Regions from separate parts of the Mesorhizobium sp. INR15 genome, predicted to be linked through region 2. Evidence: predicted binding sites of a transcription regulator. Region 2 holds the regulator's gene; each other region holds the start of a gene.
What was found. The regulator LexA, encoded in region 2, represses DNA repair genes until DNA is damaged. The targets are predictions, from matches to a motif close to TGTTCNNNNTGTGTTCNG.

Region 1 (6,783 bases), 1.2 Mb from region 2:
TCTCCATATCGCCCGCTTATCGGCAGAAATGCGGCTCAATCAAGATGACGAAGTGCCTCGCTGGCCGCTTACTGGAATGCCGTTTCCGAAAAACTTCTGAGCTTGCGTGAATGCAGCCGCTCCATCGGCATTTCGGACAGCTTTTCCATCGCCCTGATGCCGATGGTCAGATGCTGCGCCACCTGCCGCTTGTAAAACTCGGTCGCCATGCCGGGCAGCTTCAATTCGCCATGCAGTGGCTTGTCGGAAACGCACAGCAGCGTGCCGTAGGGAACGCGGAATCGGAACCCATTGGCGGCGATCGTCGCCGATTCCATGTCGAGCGCGATCGCCCGTGACTGCGAAAGCCGCTGCACCGGGCCGCGTTGATCGCGCAGTTCCCAGTTACGATTGTCGATGGTGGCGACGGTTCCGGTGCGCATGATCCGCTTGAGGTCGTAGCCGGACAGGCCGGTGACTTCGGCGACCGCCTCCTGCAGGGCCACCTGGATCTCGGCCAGCGGCGGGATCGGCACCCAGACGGGAAGATCGTCGTCGAGGACGTGATCTTCCCTGACATAGGCATGCGCCAGCACATAGTCGCCCAGCGCCTGGGTATTGCGCAGCCCGGCACAGTGGCCGAGCATGACCCAGGCATGCGGCCGCAGCACGGCGACGTGGTCGGTGATCGTCTTGGCGTTGGAAGGGCCAACGCCGATGTTGACCATGGTGATGCCGCCATGGTTTGGCTTCTTCAGGTGATAGGCCGGCATTTGCGGCAGCCGTGGTGGTGCGACCCCTTCGCTGGGCGCGCTTTGCCCCGCCTTGGTGATGACGTTGCCGGGTTCGACGAACTCGGCATAGCCGTGGCCGCCTTCCGCCATCTGGGTCCGTGCGCGGGCAACGAACTCGTCGATATAGAATTGGTAGTTGGTGAACAGCACGAAGTTCTGGAAATGCTGCGGCGTGGTGGCCGTATAATGCGACAGGCGGTGCAGGGAATAGTCGATGCGCTGCGCCGTGAACGGCGCCAGGGGTCTTGGCTCGCCGAAGGCCACCTCGAACGTGCCGTTGGCGATCTGGTCGTCGGTGCCGTCGAGATCCGGCACATCGAAAAGGTCGCGGATCGGCCGCTTGATGCGCTCTGCAGCCGCGCCGTCGACATGCGTGCCCTCTAGGAAGGCGAAATGCAACGGTATGGGCGTGGTCGATTCCGAAACGGTGACCGCGACGCCATGATTGCGCATGATCAGGCGCAACTGCTCCAGAAGATAGCTTTGGAACAAGCCTGGCTGGGTGATGGTGGTGGAAAAATGCCCCGGCGTCGGCATGTGGCCATAGGCCTGCCGCGAGTCGATCTGGGTGAACGAGTTGGTGGTAACGCCGATCTCCGGGTAGAAGGCCCGGTAGCGCCTGCTGTTGTCGCCGCCCGCGGCCAGCGTCGCGAACGAGTCGCGCAGGAATTTCGTGTTGCGGTCGTAGAGAACTTGCAGCGCCGCAACGGCCTTTTCGGCGTCGGTGAAGCTTTGCCGGCCAAAAGGCTCGGGCATGACGACTGATTCAATAGCTTGTGGGTAGATTCGCTTTTCCATGGCTCAATATAGAGACTTGGAACTGCTGTTGGGAGGGGTGTCGTGATCGAAGGCGGCCAAAGCGTCGTTTTTCTTTTCAGGTGCATGTCTCCTAAAAGCATGCACGCGCGCCTGAACCGAAGGCGCGCAGCGATTTTTGGACAACGACATTCACAAAGCAGGAATCAGCCGCGCTGCAGGCTGACCAGCAGCACGAACCCGACGCCTGTCTTCTTCAGCGCCGGCGCTTCGATCGTCGAACCGGCATCGGCACGCATCATCGGTACTGCCAGAACAGGAGCGGCAAGAACCATCAGGATAAGTGCCGCCCGCGGCAGAAGCCGAAGGGTCTTGAGAGCGTTGGCGGCGATGCGGTTCATGACGGTTTGCTTTTCTTTCGAGGCCTTGTTTCTTTGTTCAGTTGCGAAGATGGGCAAGGCAGGCGAGGTGACACGTCCTGGAACTGGCTTCGTCCCAGGCACGGGCCGGACGGCCCGCTTCGGCGACGAGGATGGCGAAGAACATTCCAAACAGGCTCATCAGCAGGCAGACGATGGTGAAGCGGCGAGCAAGCATTGGGTCGTGTCTCCTTCAACACGTATGAGAATGCCCTGATGCGACTGAACCGGCTCTGATGGCGTCGTTCATCTGCGGTTCAAATTGATTGACGGCGTTTTTGATCACGCTGGCCTGAGCTTCGGGAGGCTGGTGGGGAATCGTAGAGGTCGCCTGCCAAGCCGGGTGCCCTTGATGGGCATCGACGTGACCCGGTGATCGCGAGCTCATCCATGAAACGAAAACGGGGCCTATTAGGGCCCCGTTTCATGGCTGGGAGATGGGGATGATCAGAGTTTGTGCCAGGTCTGGCTTTTGCAAATCAGTCCGCCGAGCACGCAGCCGCTCATCTTGAGCGAGGTGCCGGACACCGAGGCCTTGCCCGAATAGGTCTTGTCGGTGTCCGGATCGGTTATGGTGCCGGTATATTTGTTTTCGCCGGCCGCCTTGAACGAGCCAATGTTCTTGCCGGAATATTTGCCTGACTTGAGCGTGATGGAAAACGAGCTGCCGCCGCCGGTGATGGCGGCGGTTGAACCGGCCTGTGTCTTCCAGTTGCCCTCGATCGGGTCGGCCCATGCCGCGCCGGCCATGATCATTGTAGCCGCGAGGGCCAGGCTGATTTTTCGAAACATGTACTTCCTCCCTTTGGATACCGGCCGGATGCTCCGCCTCGCCGGTCTGCCGCTTACGCAAACGTAAGCTAGTCCAGCTCCCCGCAAAACAAAAGCGGTGCCGCAGCGGAAGACTTCCGGTTTTTAAAGGGCTCAAAACACGCCTTGCGGGCAACGAAATGAAACGATCGCCGCATTGCCTTTGTCTCCCGTGGTTAGCGGAGTCTTGATTTCAGGCGCGAAAATTTTCGTCGAATTTGATGCAAACCAGCGCGATTGCTGAGTTTGTATCCTTAACGAATTTGCACGTTTACCTCTTGTTTTAGCTTTGTTTTCCTCAAATTAAGCACGCCATTTAACGACAGATTCAAGCCTCCACGGCATTCTCGAAAGCATCGGAAGAGCAGCCAGCAGGGACGAACCAAGGCAGCTCTCGGGAGCCTGACAGGGCCGGAAAACAGGGGACTAAAATGGCACGTTTTGAAATGCAGGAAGCAGGTTTCGGCGTCATGGGGGCAACTGCCCAGGCCGACATTCTTTTTGAACTGGGCATGATGTATGCGACCGGCCGCGATTGCGAGACCGATGTCGTCGCCGCCCACAAATGGTTCAACATTGCCGCGATCAAGGGTTCGGCCCGCGCCGCGGAACTGCGCTCCGAGCTGTCGGCGGCCATGTCGAAGGTCGAGATCGCCAGGGCGCTTCGTGAAGCCCGCGAATGGATGACCATCCACTAAAGTTGTTCTGCCGAACACAGGGAAGCTATCGGCTCAAGACCGCGCAAGACGGCAGGAGCTGGCACACAACAGGCCGCGACAAGACGGTCGAAGAGAAGAAGAAAAAGAACGCGGCGAGCCCTCCAAGGCCAAGCCGCGCCGGAAGCAAGGGAAGGCAGAACGGGGTTTTGGGCGCGGGGGCGCCGGGAACAACCCGACGGGCAAAAAGCCGCGACCGGCCGGGACAAGGCCGGCGCGGCTTTTGCCTTTTCGCATGGATAACGCATCGCAGGCCCAATCGAGCGGCGTCGATGCGCCTAGACAGGCTCCACGAAGGATGAAATTGTCCCGCCTCTCTGGAAGAAGCGCGGCCGGGGCGGCCGCGCGTGAGTGGAGGAGTTCTACTGTCATGAAAAAATTGAGTATTTTGAACGCGGCCATATTCGGCCTGATGATGAGCACGCCTGTCGCATTTGCCGACGACATCACCTTTTCGGTGGTCGGCCCGATGACCGGACAGCTCGCCACGATCGGTGATCAGTTCAAGCAAGGTGCGCAGGCCGCCGCCGACGCGATCAACGCGGCGGGCGGTGTCAACGGCCGCCAGATCAAGCTCGATGTCGAAGACGACCAGTGCGATCCGAAGCAGGCGGTCTCCGTTGCCAACCGTATCGTTGCCAACGGCGTCAAGTTCATCGATGGCCACGCCTGCTCGGGTTCGAGCATCCCGGCTTCCGCCGTCTATGCTGAAGCTGGCGCCTTGATGATGAGCCCGGCTTCGTCGAACCCGGTGCTGACCGACGCCGCGGCCAAGTCCGGCTGGCCGACGATCATGCGCCTTTATACGCGTGATGATGCGCAGGGCGCTTTCATCGGTCCGTGGATCGCCAAGAAATACGCCGGCAAGAACGTCGTCGTTCTGCACGACAAGAGCGCCTACGGCCAGGGCGTGGCCGATGCCGTAAGGGCAACGATGAACGCCGGTGGTCTCAAGGAAGTCGACTATGAAGGCATCAACGCCGGCGAGAAGGACTATTCGGCTCTCGTCACAAAGCTCAAGGAACTGAAGGCCGATGTCGTCTATTTCGGCGGCTATCACCCCGAGGCCGGCCTGATCCTGCGCCAGTCGGCGGAACAGAATGTCAAGTTCCAGCTGATCATGCCGGATTCGATCGCTTCGCCGGAATTCTGGCAGGTTGCCGGCCCGGCTGGCGAAGGCACCATGTTCGTCTTCCCGTCGGATCCGCAGGCAAAGCCTGAGGCCAAGGCGGCCGTGGAGAAGATCAAGGCCGGCGGCTTCGTGCCGGAAGGCTTCACGCTGTTCTCCTACGCCACGATCCAGGCTTTCGCAGAAGGCATCAAGCGCGCCGGCAGCGACGACCCTGCGAAGGTCGCTGAAGCATTGAAGAACGGCACGCCGATCAGCACTGTGGTTGGCGACGTCACTTTCGACGAGAAGGGCGATCTCAAGAACGCCAGCTACGACATCAACCAGTGGCATGACGGCAAATACGCGCCGATCGCGCAGTAATCGTTGACGCCGCCAAGGCGGCTTCATAGCGCAAAAAAATGGCCGGGTTCGTCCCGGCCATTTTTCTTTTGAAAACATTGATTTTTCTAGGGCTATTTGCCGCGGATTTTGCCGGTTATCATAACCGGAATATATGCGGCCATGCGATTTTTGATTGAAGTTGGAATTCGCCAATTTTAGATGCGACGGTGAACCCAATCTCCGCCATGGTGGCGCTGAGCTTTCAGTCAATCCCGCGTCGGCCACCTCCACACCGGCTAACCCGCCGACGGGCGCTTAACCGGCTTAGTCACCGCCGCGGTGGCTGGGCGGCTAACCATGATGATCTTCGACGATATTCGATGATGAGGCTTCGTTCCCGCGATCTATTTCTCGCCAGGCAGTTCGCCTTGGAAAGAAATAGAGGCGTTACCAAGTAATTGCATTGCAGGGGAACGATTTTTGAAGTTACAGAATGATCGGGAGATTCGCTTCCCCTTGTGCCCTGTAGTTTTAACGCAGGCGGGCCTGTCCGCCAAAGCGCGAAGGCAAGTTGACCCACTCCATCCGCAAAATCCGATTCAGACCCTGGTACCGAATGAATTCAAATATGAACCTGGCTGGCGGGAATTACTTGCTCCGCCGCGTGTCCATCATGATCGGCTGCCTCGCCCTGCTAACCGCCATGGCGGCCTTGTGGCCGGTCTATAGGGCGTTTTTAAACATCGAGATCGACATCAACGAAGGATGGAATGCCTATTTTGCCGACGCGGCGATGGGGCGGATGCCGCTTTATCCCTCTGCCCGTCAACTGATCGCCAATAATTATCCGCCGCTTTCCTTTTATATCGTCGGCGGTCTGGGACGATTGATCGGTGACCCTGTTCTAGCTGGGCGGTTGTTGTCGCTCGCAGCCGTTCTGGTGATTGCCTGGGGCGTTCATCGCGCGGTTCGCCTACTGGGTGGCGACGCGACCTCCGCAACCATCGGCGCATTGTTTTTTGGCGCCACCATGTGCCGCTTTTTTACCGGGTATGTGGGGATGGATGACCCTCACTTGCTGGCGCAAGCTGTCATGACAGTTGGCTTTGTTGCTTTCCTGCAGGCCAAATCGCAGGATCGCGGCTATGTCCTACCCATCCTGCTAATGGTGGGCGCGGGGTTCATCAAACACAACATCGTTGTGATGCCGCTGACGGCGATGATCTGGCTGGGCATCAACCGGCCACGGCAGATGGTGAAATCGGGGCTCTTGGCGGCGTTTGCTATCGCCTTGGGATTTGCCCTTTGTTACCTCGCCTTCGGCTCCGATTTTTTCAACAACTTGATGTCGCCGCGCGCCTATGTATTAAAACACGCCCTCGGCGCCGTGGGACATCTACAATGGATTGCCGTTGGATTGGCCGCCTGGGTCTACGTTGGCATTACGCGTAGGGCCGATCCCAATCTCCGGTTCTGCAATCTCTTGAACACGCTTGGCCTCGTGATGTTCTTTGTCCAAAAAACCGGCGATGGCGTGGCCTACAATGCGCAATTCGAACTGGTCTTTGGTGTATGCATTGCCACCGGCCTTGCTTTTGCGCACGCGCCGGTTTTGCCGCTCGCCCGGCGCTGGTCACCGCAGACGCTGCAATTTATCCTTCTGCTCGCCATTTGTCTCCGCCTGGTGGCATCCGCGCGCTTGGAGCCGGTGAAATTACTGTTGGCTCCCGGCTTCCACGCTGAAATAACCGCGCGCGAAGCCGCCATGTCCACGACGGTTGCCCGCCTTAAGACCACCCCCGGCGATGCGACGTGTTCCTCTACGCTCGCCAATTATCGTTCGGGAAAACCTTTCA
Region 2 (6,783 bases):
TCGACCAGTTCGACCAGCGTCTTGGCGCGCTCCTTGAGGCCCGGCAAGGCAGCCAGCAACTGCGCCCGGGTTTTGTCGTCAAGGCGCGCGGCAAGTGCGGGCCCGCCTTCGAGATGGGGCAGCGTGGAGATGAAGATGTCGAACAGCGCGGCGTCATCCATGCGGCGCATATGCACGCCGTTCAGGGCCTCGAGCTTGGCGAAGTCGAAGCGCGCGGCACCCTTGTTGACGTCGCCGATGTCGAACCAGGCAATCATGTCTTTGATCGACATGATCTCGTCATCGCCATGGCTCCAGCCAAGCCGCGCGAGATAATTGAGCAGCGCCTCGGGCAGATAGCCCATGGCGCGATAGGCCTCGACGCCGAGCGCGCCGTGCCGCTTGGACAGCTTGGCGCCGTCAGCACCATGGATCAGCGGGATATGCGACATCGAAGGCAAATCCCATCCCATGGCGTCATAGATGACAGTCTGGCGTGCGGCATTGGTCAGATGGTCGTCGCCCCGGATGATGTGGGTAACGCCCATGTCGTGGTCGTCGACGACGACAGCGTGCATGTAGGTCGGATTGCCGTCCGAGCGCAGGATGATGAAATCGTCGAGATCCTTGTTGGGAAAGCGGACGTCACCCTGCACGCGGTCCCGCACCACAGTCTCGCCCTCTGACGGCGCCTTGATGCGGATCGCGCCCTTGACGCCAGGAGGCGCCTCGGACGCGTCACGATCACGCCAGTGGCCGTTGTAGCGCGGCGGCAGGCCCTTGGCCCGCGCTGCCTCGCGCATCGCGTCGAGCTCGGCAGGTGTTTCGTAGCTGTAGTAGGCCTTGCCCAGGCGCACGAGCTCCTCGGCCACTTCGCGATGGCGCGGCGCGCGCTCGAACTGCGATACCGCGTCACCTTCCCATGACAGGCCAAGCCAGGTCAGTCCGTCGAGGATGGCGGCCGTCGCCGCGTCACTGGATCGCTCACGGTCCGTGTCCTCGATACGCAGCAGCATCGTGCCTTGCGTATGCTTGGCATAGAGCCAGTTGAACAGCGCCGTGCGCGCGCCACCGATATGCAGGTAGCCGGTGGGCGAGGGAGCAAAACGGGTAACGACCTTGTCGGACATGGAACTCTCGGGAAGCGTCTGAAGCGGGGTATGGGGGGCGGACTTTCGCGCGTTGCGCGTTCATGTAGCATAGGAGGTCAAGGGCGCAAGGGGCAGACCCGATGGCCGGACGAAGCCGGGGTGGGGAGGAGGGCGAGGATACCGTCATCGGTGTCAGCGAACGATCATTGTTTGCCATGCCTTCGGCCACCTTGGCAGTTGCCGTTCCGCTGCCTGAAAACCGCCCTGACCATCCAACCGCCGATGTCCCGACGCAAGGTCCGGTCCGCGAGGCCGGTGCGGTCACGCGCCTGCGTTCGCCTTTGCGCCGGTTCTCCTTGCCTCGCGTCGGCAACGGTATCGCCCTGGCCGCTGGGCTGGAGCTTGACCGGGGCATCGCCTTCCTGCTCGTGCCGGTGTTTCTGGCATGCGGAGCCATCGGCTATTTCTCGCTGGCGGCGGAACCGGATTTTCCAAAGCCTATCGCCGCCGTCGTCTTGATGGCGGTCTGCGCGCTCGCGTCGCGTTCCTGGCACAGAACCAATCTGTGTTTCGTGGCGGCGCTGTTGTGCGCGCTCGGCATGCTTGCCGCCAAGGTCGAGACATGGCGGGCGGGCACTCAGATGCTCGGCTCGGAAATATCGACGCAACTGACCGGCCGCGTCGTCTCGATCGACCGCATGGCAAACGGCCGTATTCGACTGACCCTCGACGTGATTTCGACCGCGCGGCCGAAGCTGCGCTACATGCCGGAACGGGTTCGCCTGTCGGCGCGGAAAATACCCGCTGAGACGGTCGCCGGCTCCCAGGTCACCGGCTATGCCAAATTGCTGCCGGCAACCGGCCCGGTGCGGCCGGAGAGCTATGACTTCTCCTTCGACAGCTATTTTTCCGGCATTGGCGGCAGCGGCTTTTTCCTCGGCAATCCGCAGGTTGTTCCGTCTCAAGGCATGCCGTTCAGCGCCAGGCTTTCCGCGGCGATCGAGAATGCCCGCGAGACTATCGCCGATCACATTCGCGGCATTGTTGGTGGCGCCGAAGGTGAAATTGCCGCCGCATTGATCGTCGGCGTGCGCGCCGGCATTCCTGAAGAGATCAATGAGTCGATGCGGCGCACCGGCATCTATCACATCATCTCGATCTCAGGGCTGCATATGGCGCTGGTCGCCGGCACCATCATGGCGATGCTGCGCGGCGCTTTCGCCTTGTTCCCGGATTTCTCCTCGCGGCGCCCGGTCAAGAAATACGCCGCGGCGGCGGCACTTTTCTCTATCGCCGCCTATCTTGTGGTCTCCGGCGTGGTGGTGGCAGCCGAACGCAGCTTCATCATGCTGGCGGTGATGTTGATTGCGGTCCTGTTTGACCGAGCAGCGCTGACCATGCGCAATCTGGCGATCTCGGCCATCGCCGTCATCGCGATATCGCCGCACGAGGTGGTTGGTCCGAGCTTCCAGATGTCGTTTGCTGCAACCGCGGCCCTGGTTGGTGCCTATGCCGGCTGGTCGGACTATCGCGCGGGAAAAACCAGGACGCCGCCGCCACGGCGCTCCTTGCCCGGCTTTCTGACGCGAAAGTTCCTGCTGATGATGGGCGGTCTGGCGATGACCTCGATCATCGCCGGCAGTGCCACGGCGCTGTTTGCGATCTGGCATTTTCAGCGCGTGTCGCCGCTCAGCCTGTTCGCCAATCTGGCCATCATGCCGATCGTGTCCATCGTGATGTTCCTGGCCGTCGCCAGCGCGCTGCTGATGCCATTCGGCCTCGATGGGCCCGCCCTCTATTTGATGGGCAAAGGGCTGACCGCGATGATCGCCGTATCCGGCTGGATCTCCGAGCGCTCGCCGGTCGATGCCGTCGGTCTGATTTCGCAGCGGTCGGTCCTGCTGGCAACGATTGCCCTGATCATCGCGACAATGGCGACGACCCGGCTGCGGCTAGCAGCCGTTCCGTTCGCGCTAGCCAGCCTGTTGACGGTCTCCGGCGCCGAAACGCCCGACGTGCTGGTCTCCGAGGATGCACGGCTGGTCGCACTGCCGATCGGCGGCGGCGAACTCGCCGTCAACCGGCCGCGCCCGAACGAGTTCACCGTCGACAACTGGAAACGCGCGCTGCGATCCGAAACCATCGTCCTGCCGGAGGTGTTCAGCAAGGAAGACGCGCAGTTCGATATCGACCCTGCTGATCTGCCGTCAGGAGCGCCGTTCTACTGCATGGCCGGTGTGTGCGTTGCCCGGCATCCGTCCGGCGCGATCATCGCGCATGTCGAGGACCGCAAGGATGCCTGGAGAGCCTGTGCGTTTGCCGACCTGATCATCATCAACGACGCCACGGCCTACGATCCGTGTCACAATCCGCTGGTACTCGTTCTGACCAAAAGACAGCTGGCCCGCAAAGGCAGTGCCGCGATCTTCTTCGATAGGCTATCCGCGACCGCGCCGGCACGGATCAGCTTCGCCGTCGACAGACCATACCGGCCCTGGCACGAACAGCGAAAATTCTCACGGGAAGCGCGAGGCTTGCCGCCCTACGTCAAGCCGGAGAAACAGGCAGCGCCTCAGGCTCAATAACGCCGGATCAACCCCACGAGCTTGCCTTGCACCTTGACCCGGTCTGGCCCGAAGATGCGGGTCTCATAGGCAGGATTGGCGGCTTCAAGCGCAATCGAAGCGCCCTTGCGGCGGAACCGCTTTAGCGTTGCCTCTTCTTCGTCCACCAGTGCCACGATGATCTCGCCCGGGCTTGCGGTGTCGGCGTTGCGGATGATGACTGTGTCGCCGTCGAAAATACCGGCCTCGATCATCGAGTCGCCCTTGACCTCCAGCGCATAGTGCTCGCCGCCCATGATCATGTCCGGCGGCACCGAGATCGAATGCGTCTGGTGCTGGATGGCATCAATCGGCACACCGGCGGCGATACGGCCCATCACCGGGATGGATACGGCTGAGACCGCGTCATCGTCATTGCCGGCCGAAGGCATGCGCGAAGGAGCTGGTTTGATCTGCCGGCCGAGGCTGCCCTGACCACCGCCGCCCTGAATGACGCTGGGCGAAAACTTGCGCGCCGCGTTGAGGCCGGGTGCGATCGAGTCGGGCAGCCGCAGCACTTCGAGAGCACGGGCACGATTGGGCAGCCGGCGAATGAAGCCGCGTTCTTCCAGCGCCGTGATCAGCCGGTGAATGCCGGACTTGGAGGCAAGATCGAGCGCCTCCTTCATCTCGTCGAAGGATGGGGGAATGCCGCTTTCCTTCAGGCGTTCATGAATGAACATCAGCAATTCATGTTGCTTGCGCGTCAGCATGGCAGCCCCCAGGAGTTCTGAAACCAGAATCGGAAAAACAAACCCAGAACAAACACTATCTGTTCCAGTTGTGTTCCGCAACTGTTTAAAGTTTAATGAATTTGTTAAGACGGCTGAAATTATTGTCGGCACCGTGCCGCTTCGCCACGGCTCATTTCACGCCGCTGGCGCATGCTTTCCAGCGTTGAAATTGTTATGGTTAACGGCGTGTGGCCCATCCCATGGCGAATCCTGGCACCAGTCATGGACAGGTGCCCAAGACGGATATGTCGACCTTTGCTGACTTGCCATTTGCCGTGAACGAAACGAAGCCAAAATGCCAACCACGGGTGGGTCGGCGCCAACATCACGCCGGTGGGACTTCCCCGGCCAAGACCTGCGCATAGGCGCCAGCATCGATGTTGCCACCGGAGATGACACAGACGATGTTGCCAGTTGCCTGCTCGCTGCAAAGAGCGGCGGCCAGTGACGCCGCCCCGGCACCTTCGGCCACGAGCTTCGCTTTCGAAAACAGCAGCCGCATTGCTTCCGTCACCTGCTGAAGGCTGACGGTAATAGCGCCGTCGATAAGCTGGTTTGCCAAAGGCCATAGTTCAGGCACCAGCGACGGCCCACCGATGCTCTTGATGAAGGAGGGCTGCGTCTTGATATCGACAATGCGCCCGGCCGCCAGGGCGGCGGTGACCGGCGCCGCGTTTTCGTCTTCGACCGCGAAGACTTTCGCGTCGCGCCGCAATGCCTTGACCGCGCTGGCGACCCCGGTTGTCATGCTGCCGCCGCCGTAGGGCGTCAGCACGCAATCGACTTCCGGCAGGTCTTCGACGATCTCCAGGCCGATGGTGCCATTTCCCGCCAGTACCGCCTGATCGGTGACGGGATTTATGAGGAGTTCAGCGATATCCGGACGCTCAATCCCGGTGATGTATCGCCACCAGGTCTCGTGCGAAATGAAACGCACCTCGCCACCAAGGCGGCGGACTCCATCGATCTTGGTCTGGGGCGCGTCCGCATACATGTAGGCGGCCATTGGAACGCCAAGCGCCCTTGCGGCCCAGGCCATTCCATAGGCCATGTTGCCCGAACTGATCGTGGCGACGCCATGCCGTAGCGCATCGGCGTCGCGGGAAAGCAGAGCATTCAGCGCCGGCCTGATCTTGAAGGCGCCTATGGGCGACAGGGTCTCAAGCTTTAGGAATATCCGTTGGTCGGTCCCGCCAAGATCGACACGCAGCAGCGGTGTCCGTGGCAACGACGCGGCCAGCCGGTCGCGAGCCGCGCCAATCTCCTCGAGTGTCGGGCGGCGCGGGAGCGTTGAGCTCATTTGCCGACCGTCTTCAAGCTGCCGGCACGCGCGGTGTACTTGCTCGCGTTGTTGTCTTCGCTGTGGACATAGACATGCAGCGTGTAGCCGATGTGGGCCACCATCAACGCCTTTGCCCGCTCGACATCACGGTCCAGCGCCGCTTCCATGATCGCGGTGTGGTGCTCGATCGCTATCGCCTCGCGCAACGCATCCATGGCCTCTTCATAGCCATCCTTGAGCCCTGCCGCGGCGCGCAGTGTCGGCGCAAGGCCAAGAAAGCGATGATGCCGGCGCAACTGGTCGGCGATTGTGGAGCGGAATCGCAGCAGCCAGTTGGAGGTCGACGCACTCAGCAGTGCCGCGTGGAAGGCCTCGTGGCTCTCGTCCCATTTGTCGACGGCCTCATCCGAAGGATCGTCAACCGCGGTCTTGCAGCGGGAGAGCCGGTAGTGGGCGGTGACGACGGCATCTTCCCATGCTTTACCGCCTTTCTCGATCGATTCCAGGAACAGGGGTATCTCGACAACCATCCTCGCGTGCGCCAGATCCTCGAGTTCGGCTCGCGATACGGGGGCGACGGCAAAGCCGCGATTGCTGATCGCGGTGACCAGGCGCTCGGCCTCCAGCCGCGACAATGCCTCGCGCAGAGGTGTCCAGCCAACGCCGTAGGTGCCGCGCAATGCGCTCAGTTTGAGGGGCGCGCCCGGCATGAGGCGGGTGGTGAGGATATCGCGCCGCAGCAGCTGATAAGCCGCCTCGGTCTTTGTCGATCTCTTCTGATCCTGCATGCGCTTTCGTCCGTCAGCTGACCTGGGAAGAATTATATATCATGTGAGGGTGTGGCAAGAATTATATATAATGTTTGACAGGCAAGGATGGACTGATCATGATTGCCACAGTTGCCGCACCGTAAGCGGCACCAATCAAATCTGGGAGGAAATGATGATGAAGTTGAAATCCGCTTGGCTGCCGGGATTGGCCCTGGCCGGCGTCCTGATGGCGAATATCGGCGCTTCGGCCGCTGATCAGATCCGCATCGGCATCGCCAATTTTGGCGAACATCCGCAATTGAACGCCGCCGTCGCCGGTTTCAA
Region 3 (6,783 bases), 1.6 Mb from region 2:
TTTCCGGCCGCCATGGCAACGCGAAAGATCGCGCCCGCACTGGCGGCGGGCTGCACGGTGATCCTCAAACCGGCTAGCGAAACGCCGCTGACGGCCTATGCGCTGGCCGCGCTCTACAGCGAAGCTGGTGTTCCGCCTGGTGTCGTCAACGTGGTCACCACGACCAATCCCGGTCCTCTGGCATCGGCGATGCTGGCCGATCCGCGGGTGAGAAAACTGTCCTTCACCGGCTCGACCGGGGTTGGCCGGACCTTGCTCGGAGAGGCGGCGAAGCATGTGATCTCCTGTTCTATGGAGCTTGGCGGCAACGCGCCCTTCGTCGTCTTTGATGATGCCGATCTCGACGCCGCGCTGGACGGTGCTATGATCGCCAAGATGCGCAATGCCGGTGAGGCTTGCACGGCCGCCAACCGCTTCTATGTACAAGCGGGCATCCACGACGCGTTCGCCGACGGCCTGCGCAAGCGCATGGCGGCGCTGAACGTGGGGGCAGGCACTAATGCCGAAACCGAATGCGGGCCGATGATCACGAGGAAGGCTGTCGAAAAGATCGATCGGCTGGTCAAGGACGCGGTCGAGCGGGGGGCAAGGGTGCTGTGCGGTGGGTCGATTTCGGAAGAAGATGGCTTCTTCTATCCGCCGACCGTGCTGTCTGAAGTGCCGCGCGACGCCGATATGGCTCATGAGGAGATTTTCGGACCGGTAGCTCCGATCACGCGATTCGAAACTGAGGCCGAGGCTATCACCTACGCGAATGACACCGAATACGGCTTGGCTGCATATATCTATACGCGCGACGTGGGGCGCGGCATGCGTGTGGCGTCGGGTATCGAGGCCGGTATGATAGGCCTCAACCGCGGGCTGATGTCGGATCCGGCAGCGCCATTCGGAGGCGTCAAGCAGAGCGGTCTCGGCCGCGAAGGCGGCCAACACCACGGCATCGCTGAGTTCATGGAAGCGAAATACATTGCCGTCACTTTCTGAGCCCGCTCCCATGCCGACAGACCCCTTCCGCACCCGGGACCATGTTCCTGAATTTGACGACATCGTTGCCGACATCAAGGACCGCAGTGTCGCGACGCGCGTCAGGCTGCCTATGCTGGCTGACATCGCCTATGGTCCCCACAATGCCGAGCGGCTCGACCTGCTCTTTCCGCGCGACCGCATCGGGAATCTGCCGGTCCACATCTTCATTCATGGCGGCTATTGGCGCATGTTTTCCAAGAGCGACTACTCCTATATCGCCGATACAGTTACCAAAGCAGGAGCGATCGCGGTCGTTATAGAATACGCGCTTATGCCGGAGGTCAGGATGGCGACGATCGTCGACCAGGTCCGGCGGGCCAAGCAGTGGGTGTTAAACAACATCGCCGCCCATGGCGGTGATCCTAATAGGCTAACCGTCAGCGGTCACTCAGCGGGCGCCCATCTTGCCACATTTCTATTCGACAGGGATTCGCCGGGGGCCGTTCGGTCGACCTTGCTGCTCGGCGGGCTCTATGACCTCAGGCCATTACAGGATTCATTCCTGAAGCCACTAATCGGTATCACCGACGAGGAGGTCGAGGCATTTTCGCCCATGAAACGCGATCATCCGCCGCAGACCGACGTGATGATTTTGGTAGGTGAAGCGGAAACACAACCATTTCACCTCCAGGCATCGCGGTTTGCCAAGCTCTTAACGACACAAGGGCTTGCGGTGAACGAATTCATCCTTGAGGCCCGGAACCACATGAATAGCGTTCGTGATCTGGGCGACTATCAATCTCGCGCCGGCTGCTGCCTGGCAAGGCTCATCGAAGGCGTTCGTTAATAGATGATCCGAATGCGTGCTCGCTTACCGCAGTGGCTAGCTCTTCCTACGTCGGTCGCGAAAAACCTCCATCGCCAAGTCGCTTCTCTCGCCCGATTTTGACGCCGGGTCAGCGGTCTCCTGCAATAAGTCGTCCGCTCCCAAATCTTACTACCAAACTTGGCTGTCAGCGGCGTATGCTTTCGAGCAATGGAAAAGCAGCCTTAACGACCGAATGTGCACGCAAAGCTGCCAGACAAGGCGTGGGGGCTGGAAAGAGCCCGACTGCTTCAACGATGAACACATTGCCGCTAGGCAATGCCTAGAACGATAGAAGCGCCGGAGAAAGCAAGGTGAGGTCAGCAACCGGTATTATGAAATGCCGATAGCGCATCCGACGCGTCGCCGCCCGATCCTGCGCAGCCATGTCGACGCGTCGAAAAGTGTGAATGATTACCAGCGGCTATTGCCAATCGCAACAGACCGCTCACTGTCTCCAGATGGCGGCAGGTCATATTGAATTGGTGTTGTTCGAGCAGTCGCTTGCCGATGGTGACGGAATGCATCGGCCGTTTGGTGAGCGTATCGCCGATGCCGCAGACAAAACCTCGGGCCATGTCTTGTTCGATGTTCGTGTGGACGGTGACGCGCAGATTCGCAGAATGGCAGCGATAGGGTACGGCGATGCCGACGCTGCTATAGTCGTGCTTGAGAAAGGCGGCCAACTTAAATGCACATCAGTAAACGGTGATTCGACACTCCTGGTGGCAGACCTGGCTGCATGGGAGGCGGCTCCATTGAGGGATCATGTGAGAAATCAGTACCATGCGACGGCACTGATCCTGTTGTCGAAGCTTCGTGGGTCCGGTCACCTCACGTAATCGGCGCGGCGTCCACAATTTGCGATAATGCGATGTTGGATGAAAACGGGCTCATGTCTCACGGGTCGCAACCATTCTTACACTAGCAAAGTCAGCCTTGAACGGCCGTTCTGAGCTGCGAGGCATCCGTTTCGCCGAAGCCCGGATGATGATTCCACAACCACGGAAGGAAGGCGGGCGCCGCAGCGGACTCATCCCTTGACTCTTCCGCACAAAAAGCAGAACAAATAAAGAACATGCTTATATGCGCTTTCATGGAGGTCAACCACCATCTTGCGGCCGGAGCCCGCCATAGACTCATTGCGTGCGCGGATCGAGAAGATCGAGGGGCGCAATCGCCGCGCCAGATCGGTGCTGCCTTTCGGCATCGCCGCGTTGGATTCACGACTTCCCGGTGGAGGACTGGCGCTTGGCGCCCTGCATGAAATCGCCGGCGGCGGAAACGGCGCCATCGATGGCGCGGCCGCAGCACTTTTTGCGGGCGGCGTTGCGGCGCGCACACGAGGCAAGATCTTGTGGTGCATCACCCGGCCTGACCTGTTCGCGCCGGCGCTGGCGCAGGCAGGTCTGCCATCGGACCGCGTCATCTATGTCGAGGCCGGCGACGACAAGACAATTCTGGCCTGCATGGAAGAAGGCATCCGGCACGGTGGACTTGGCGCCGTCGTCGGTGAAGTCGCACGCCTGAGCATGACCTCTTCGCGGCGCCTGCAACTCGCCGCCGAGAGCGCCCACACGATCGGTATCGTGCTGCGAAGATGGCGGCGGCAGACGGAGGCAGCCGATTTCGGCCAGCCCACGGCCGCGATGACACGCTGGCGCGTCTCCGTCCTGCCCTCGGCGCCGCTGCCCGTTCCTGGCGTTGGCCGTCACCGATGGCTGGTCGAATTGATCCGCGCCCGCGCGGGTGAAAGTGCGGATTTCGAACTGGAGGCGTGTGATGACAAGGGTCGTCTCGCTGTTCCTGTCGACCTGGTCGACAGATCGGGCGCGGCGCAAGGCCGGCGACGCGGCGCCTCCGCCTGAGGCGCCGCTTGTCCTGATCGGCCGCGATAAAAACAGGCGTGTGGTGCTCGCGGCGGATGCCGCGGCATTCGCCGCAGGCCTGCGTCCAGGCATGCCGGTGACGAAGGCGCAGGTGCTGGTGCCGGGATTGGTGGTCCAGGACGCCGATCCTGCCGCGGACGCCGAGGCGCTCGAGCGGCTCGCCGTCTGGATGCTTCGATTCGCGCCGATCGTCGCGCCAGATCCTGCGTGCGGGATCGTCATCGACTCGACAGGCGCCGACCATCTCCATGGTGGCGAAGCCGCCATGCTGGAGGGCATGATCGGCCGCCTGGCAATGTCGGGGATCGCCGCGCGCGCAGCGGTAGCCGATAGCCGGGGCACGGCGCACGCTCTGGCCCGGCACAGTGGCCAGCCCATCCTCATTGCACCGCCCGGTCACGGTCGATCCATCCTCGAACCGCTCCCGCTCGAGGCGCTGCGGATCGCGCCCTCGACAGCAGCCGAGCTGAGAAGGCTCGGCTTCCAGCGCATAGGCGATCTCTTGAAGCAGCCGCGCGCGCCACTTGTCCTGCGGTTCGGCCCGGAGATCGGCCGCCGCATCGATCAGGCCCTTGGCGACACCGCCGAGCCGATCGAACAGGTTCGGCCGCCTGACATTGTCGAAGTCCGCCGCGCCTTCGCCGAGCCGATCGGCGCTGCCGAGACACTGGCCCTCTATATCGGCATACTCGTCGCTCAACTCTGCGAACGGTTGGAAAAGCGCGGCCTCGGGGCCCGACGCCTCGACCTCATCTGTCAGCGCGTCGACAGCCAGGCCCAGGCGGTCCGGGTCGGCATGGCGACGCCCGTCCGCGACGTCAAACGGCTGACAAGGTTGCTCTGCGACAAGATCGAGACCATTGCACCCGGCTTCGGCATCGAAATGATGACGCTGGCAGCGACATCGGCCCAACCCGTGGAGCGCAGGCAGATGGCGAGCGCGCTCGTCGACGACAGCGTTCCCGATGTATCCGACCTCATCGATACACTGATAAACCGTGTCGGCGAGCGCGCCGTCTACCGCTTGGCGCCCGTCGCCAGTGATGTGCCGGAGCGTTCCGTCGGCCGGATCGCAGCGATGGCCGCCGATACGGGCGTAACCTGGCCCGGACACTGGCCGCGGCCATCGCGCCTGCTGCCGCAGCCGGATCCGGTCGAAACCGTGGCGCTTTTGCCCGACCATCCGCCGGTCTCTTTCACCTGGCGCGGCGTGCGCCGGCGCGTCAAGCGCGCGGACGGGCCAGAGCGGGTCTTTGGCGAATGGTGGAAGCGTGACGCCGAACTCGCGGCGGTGCGCGATTATTTCCGCGTCGAGGACGACGCCGGCGAGCGCTACTGGCTCTATCGCGCCGGCGACGGCGAGGATCAAGCGACCGGATCGCACCGCTGGTTCCTGCATGGGGTGTTCGGATGAGCGCGGCCCGCTACGCCGAACTGCAGGTCACCTCGCATTTCAGCTTCCTGCGCGGGGCATCCTCGGCCGAGGAACTGTTTTCGCAAGCCGCCCTTCTCGGCATCGAGGCGCTCGCCATCGCCGATCGCAACGGTCTCGCCGGTATCGTGCGCGCCCATGAGGCCGCCAGGACGACCGGCGTGCGCCTGATCGTCGGTTGCCGTCTCGACCTCAACGACGGCAGATCGCTGCTTGTCTATCCGACAGACCGGGCAGCCTATTCCCGGCTATGCCGGCTGCTCTCGCTTGGCAAGGGACGGGCCGGAAAAGGCAAATGCCAGCTCGAATGGAGCGATGTCGTCGCCTATGGCGAGGGTCTGATCGCCATGCTGCTGCCTGACATGGCCGATGACGACCTGGCGCTCAGCCTGCGGCATCTGCGCGAAGCGTTCGGCGATCGGGCCTACATGGCGCTGACGCTCAGGCGCAGGCCCAACGATCAGCTTCGCCTGCATGACTTGGCCGCCCTTGCATTTCAGATGAAGGTGCCGACAGTCGTTACCAACGACGCGCTCTTCCATGAGCCTGGCCGGCGCATGCTGCAGGACGTCGTCACCTGCATCCGACACAATGTGACGATCGACGTGCTCGGCGACCGACGCGAGCGCCATGCAGACCGCTATCTCAAGCCGCCGGCCGAAATGCAGCGCCTTTTCGCGCGCTATCCCGAGGCGCTGGCCCGCACGCTCGAGATCGCCGACCGCTGCCGGTTTTCCCTTGACGAGCTTGCTTACCAATATCCTGAAGAGCGTGACGACCCGTCGCTGACGCCACAGCAGTCGCTTGAAGAATTGACCTGGAAGGGCGCCGACGAGCGTTACCCCGAAGGCGTGCCGGATGGGGTCGTGGCCTCGCTGCGCCACGAGTTGCGGCTGATCGAGAAGCTGAACTACGCGCCGTATTTCCTGACCGTGAACGCGATCGTGCGCTTCGCCCGATCGAAGGACATCCTGTGCCAGGGCCGCGGTTCGGCAGCCAATTCGGCGGTCTGCTATGTACTCGGCATCACCTCGATCGATCCCGGCCGCAACGACCTGTTGTTTGAGCGTTTCGTCTCCGAGGAACGCCGCGAGCCTCCCGATATCGACGTCGACTTCGAGCACGAGCGGCGCGAGATCGTCATGCAATGGGTTTTCGACACCTACGGACGCGACCATGCTGCACTCTGTTCAACAGTTGTCCGCTATCGCACCAAGGGAGCGTTGCGCGATGTCGGCAAGGCGCTCGGCCTGCCTGATGACCTCATCCGCACTTTGTCAGGCCAGGTCTGGGGCTGGTCCGAGGAAGGCGTCGAAGACAGACATGTCGAGGCGCTCAACCTGAACCTCGCCGACCGCCGCTTGCGGCTCGCGCTCGATCTCGCGCGTCAGCTGATGGGCGCCCCGCGCCATTTGAGCCAGCACCCGGGCGGCTTCGTGCTCACCCATGACCGTCTAGACGACCTGGTGCCGATCGAACCGGCAAGCATGAAGGACCGCCAGGTGATCGAATGGGACAAGGATGATATCGACGCCCTGAAATTCATGAAGGTCGACGTGCTGGCGCTCGGCATGCTGACCTGCATGAAGAAAGGCCTCGACTTGCTTGCCGACCACAAGGACATCCGGCTC

Region 1: GA829_RS27050 (sel1 repeat family protein) is a predicted target of LexA. The motif match lies at 3,038-3,055, and genes of this name have one in related genera.
Region 3: GA829_RS13325 (ImuA family protein) is a predicted target of LexA. The motif match lies at 2,893-2,910, and genes of this name have one in related genera.

The regions. Positions count from the first base shown of each region.
Region 1 is NZ_CP045496.1:5,518,683-5,525,465, reverse strand. It holds gene GA829_RS27075 (endonuclease/exonuclease/phosphatase family protein) at 1-7, opposite strand, end outside; gene GA829_RS27070 (AMP nucleosidase) at 69-1,529, opposite strand; gene GA829_RS27065 (hypothetical protein) at 1,736-1,930, opposite strand; gene GA829_RS27060 (hypothetical protein) at 1,968-2,126, opposite strand; gene GA829_RS27055 (DUF2147 domain-containing protein) at 2,396-2,740, opposite strand; gene GA829_RS27050 (sel1 repeat family protein) at 3,190-3,456, shown strand; gene GA829_RS27045 (branched-chain amino acid ABC transporter substrate-binding protein) at 3,845-4,966, shown strand; gene GA829_RS27040 (glycosyltransferase family 39 protein) at 5,556-6,783, shown strand, end outside.
Region 2 is NZ_CP045496.1:4,287,045-4,293,827, forward strand. It holds gene gltX (glutamate--tRNA ligase) at 1-1,109, opposite strand, end outside; gene GA829_RS20835 (ComEC/Rec2 family competence protein) at 1,211-3,655, shown strand; gene lexA (transcriptional repressor LexA) at 3,649-4,386, opposite strand; gene GA829_RS20845 (pyridoxal-phosphate dependent enzyme) at 4,733-5,707, opposite strand; gene GA829_RS20850 (GntR family transcriptional regulator) at 5,704-6,477, opposite strand; gene GA829_RS20855 (ABC transporter substrate-binding protein) at 6,632-6,783, shown strand, end outside.
Region 3 is NZ_CP045496.1:2,711,020-2,717,802, reverse strand. It holds gene GA829_RS13340 (NAD-dependent succinate-semialdehyde dehydrogenase) at 1-984, shown strand, start outside; gene GA829_RS13335 (alpha/beta hydrolase) at 995-1,813, shown strand; gene GA829_RS13330 (hypothetical protein) at 2,293-2,673, shown strand; gene GA829_RS13325 (ImuA family protein) at 2,947-3,699, shown strand; gene GA829_RS13320 (DUF6504 family protein) at 3,614-5,134, shown strand; gene GA829_RS13315 (error-prone DNA polymerase) at 5,131-6,783, shown strand, end outside.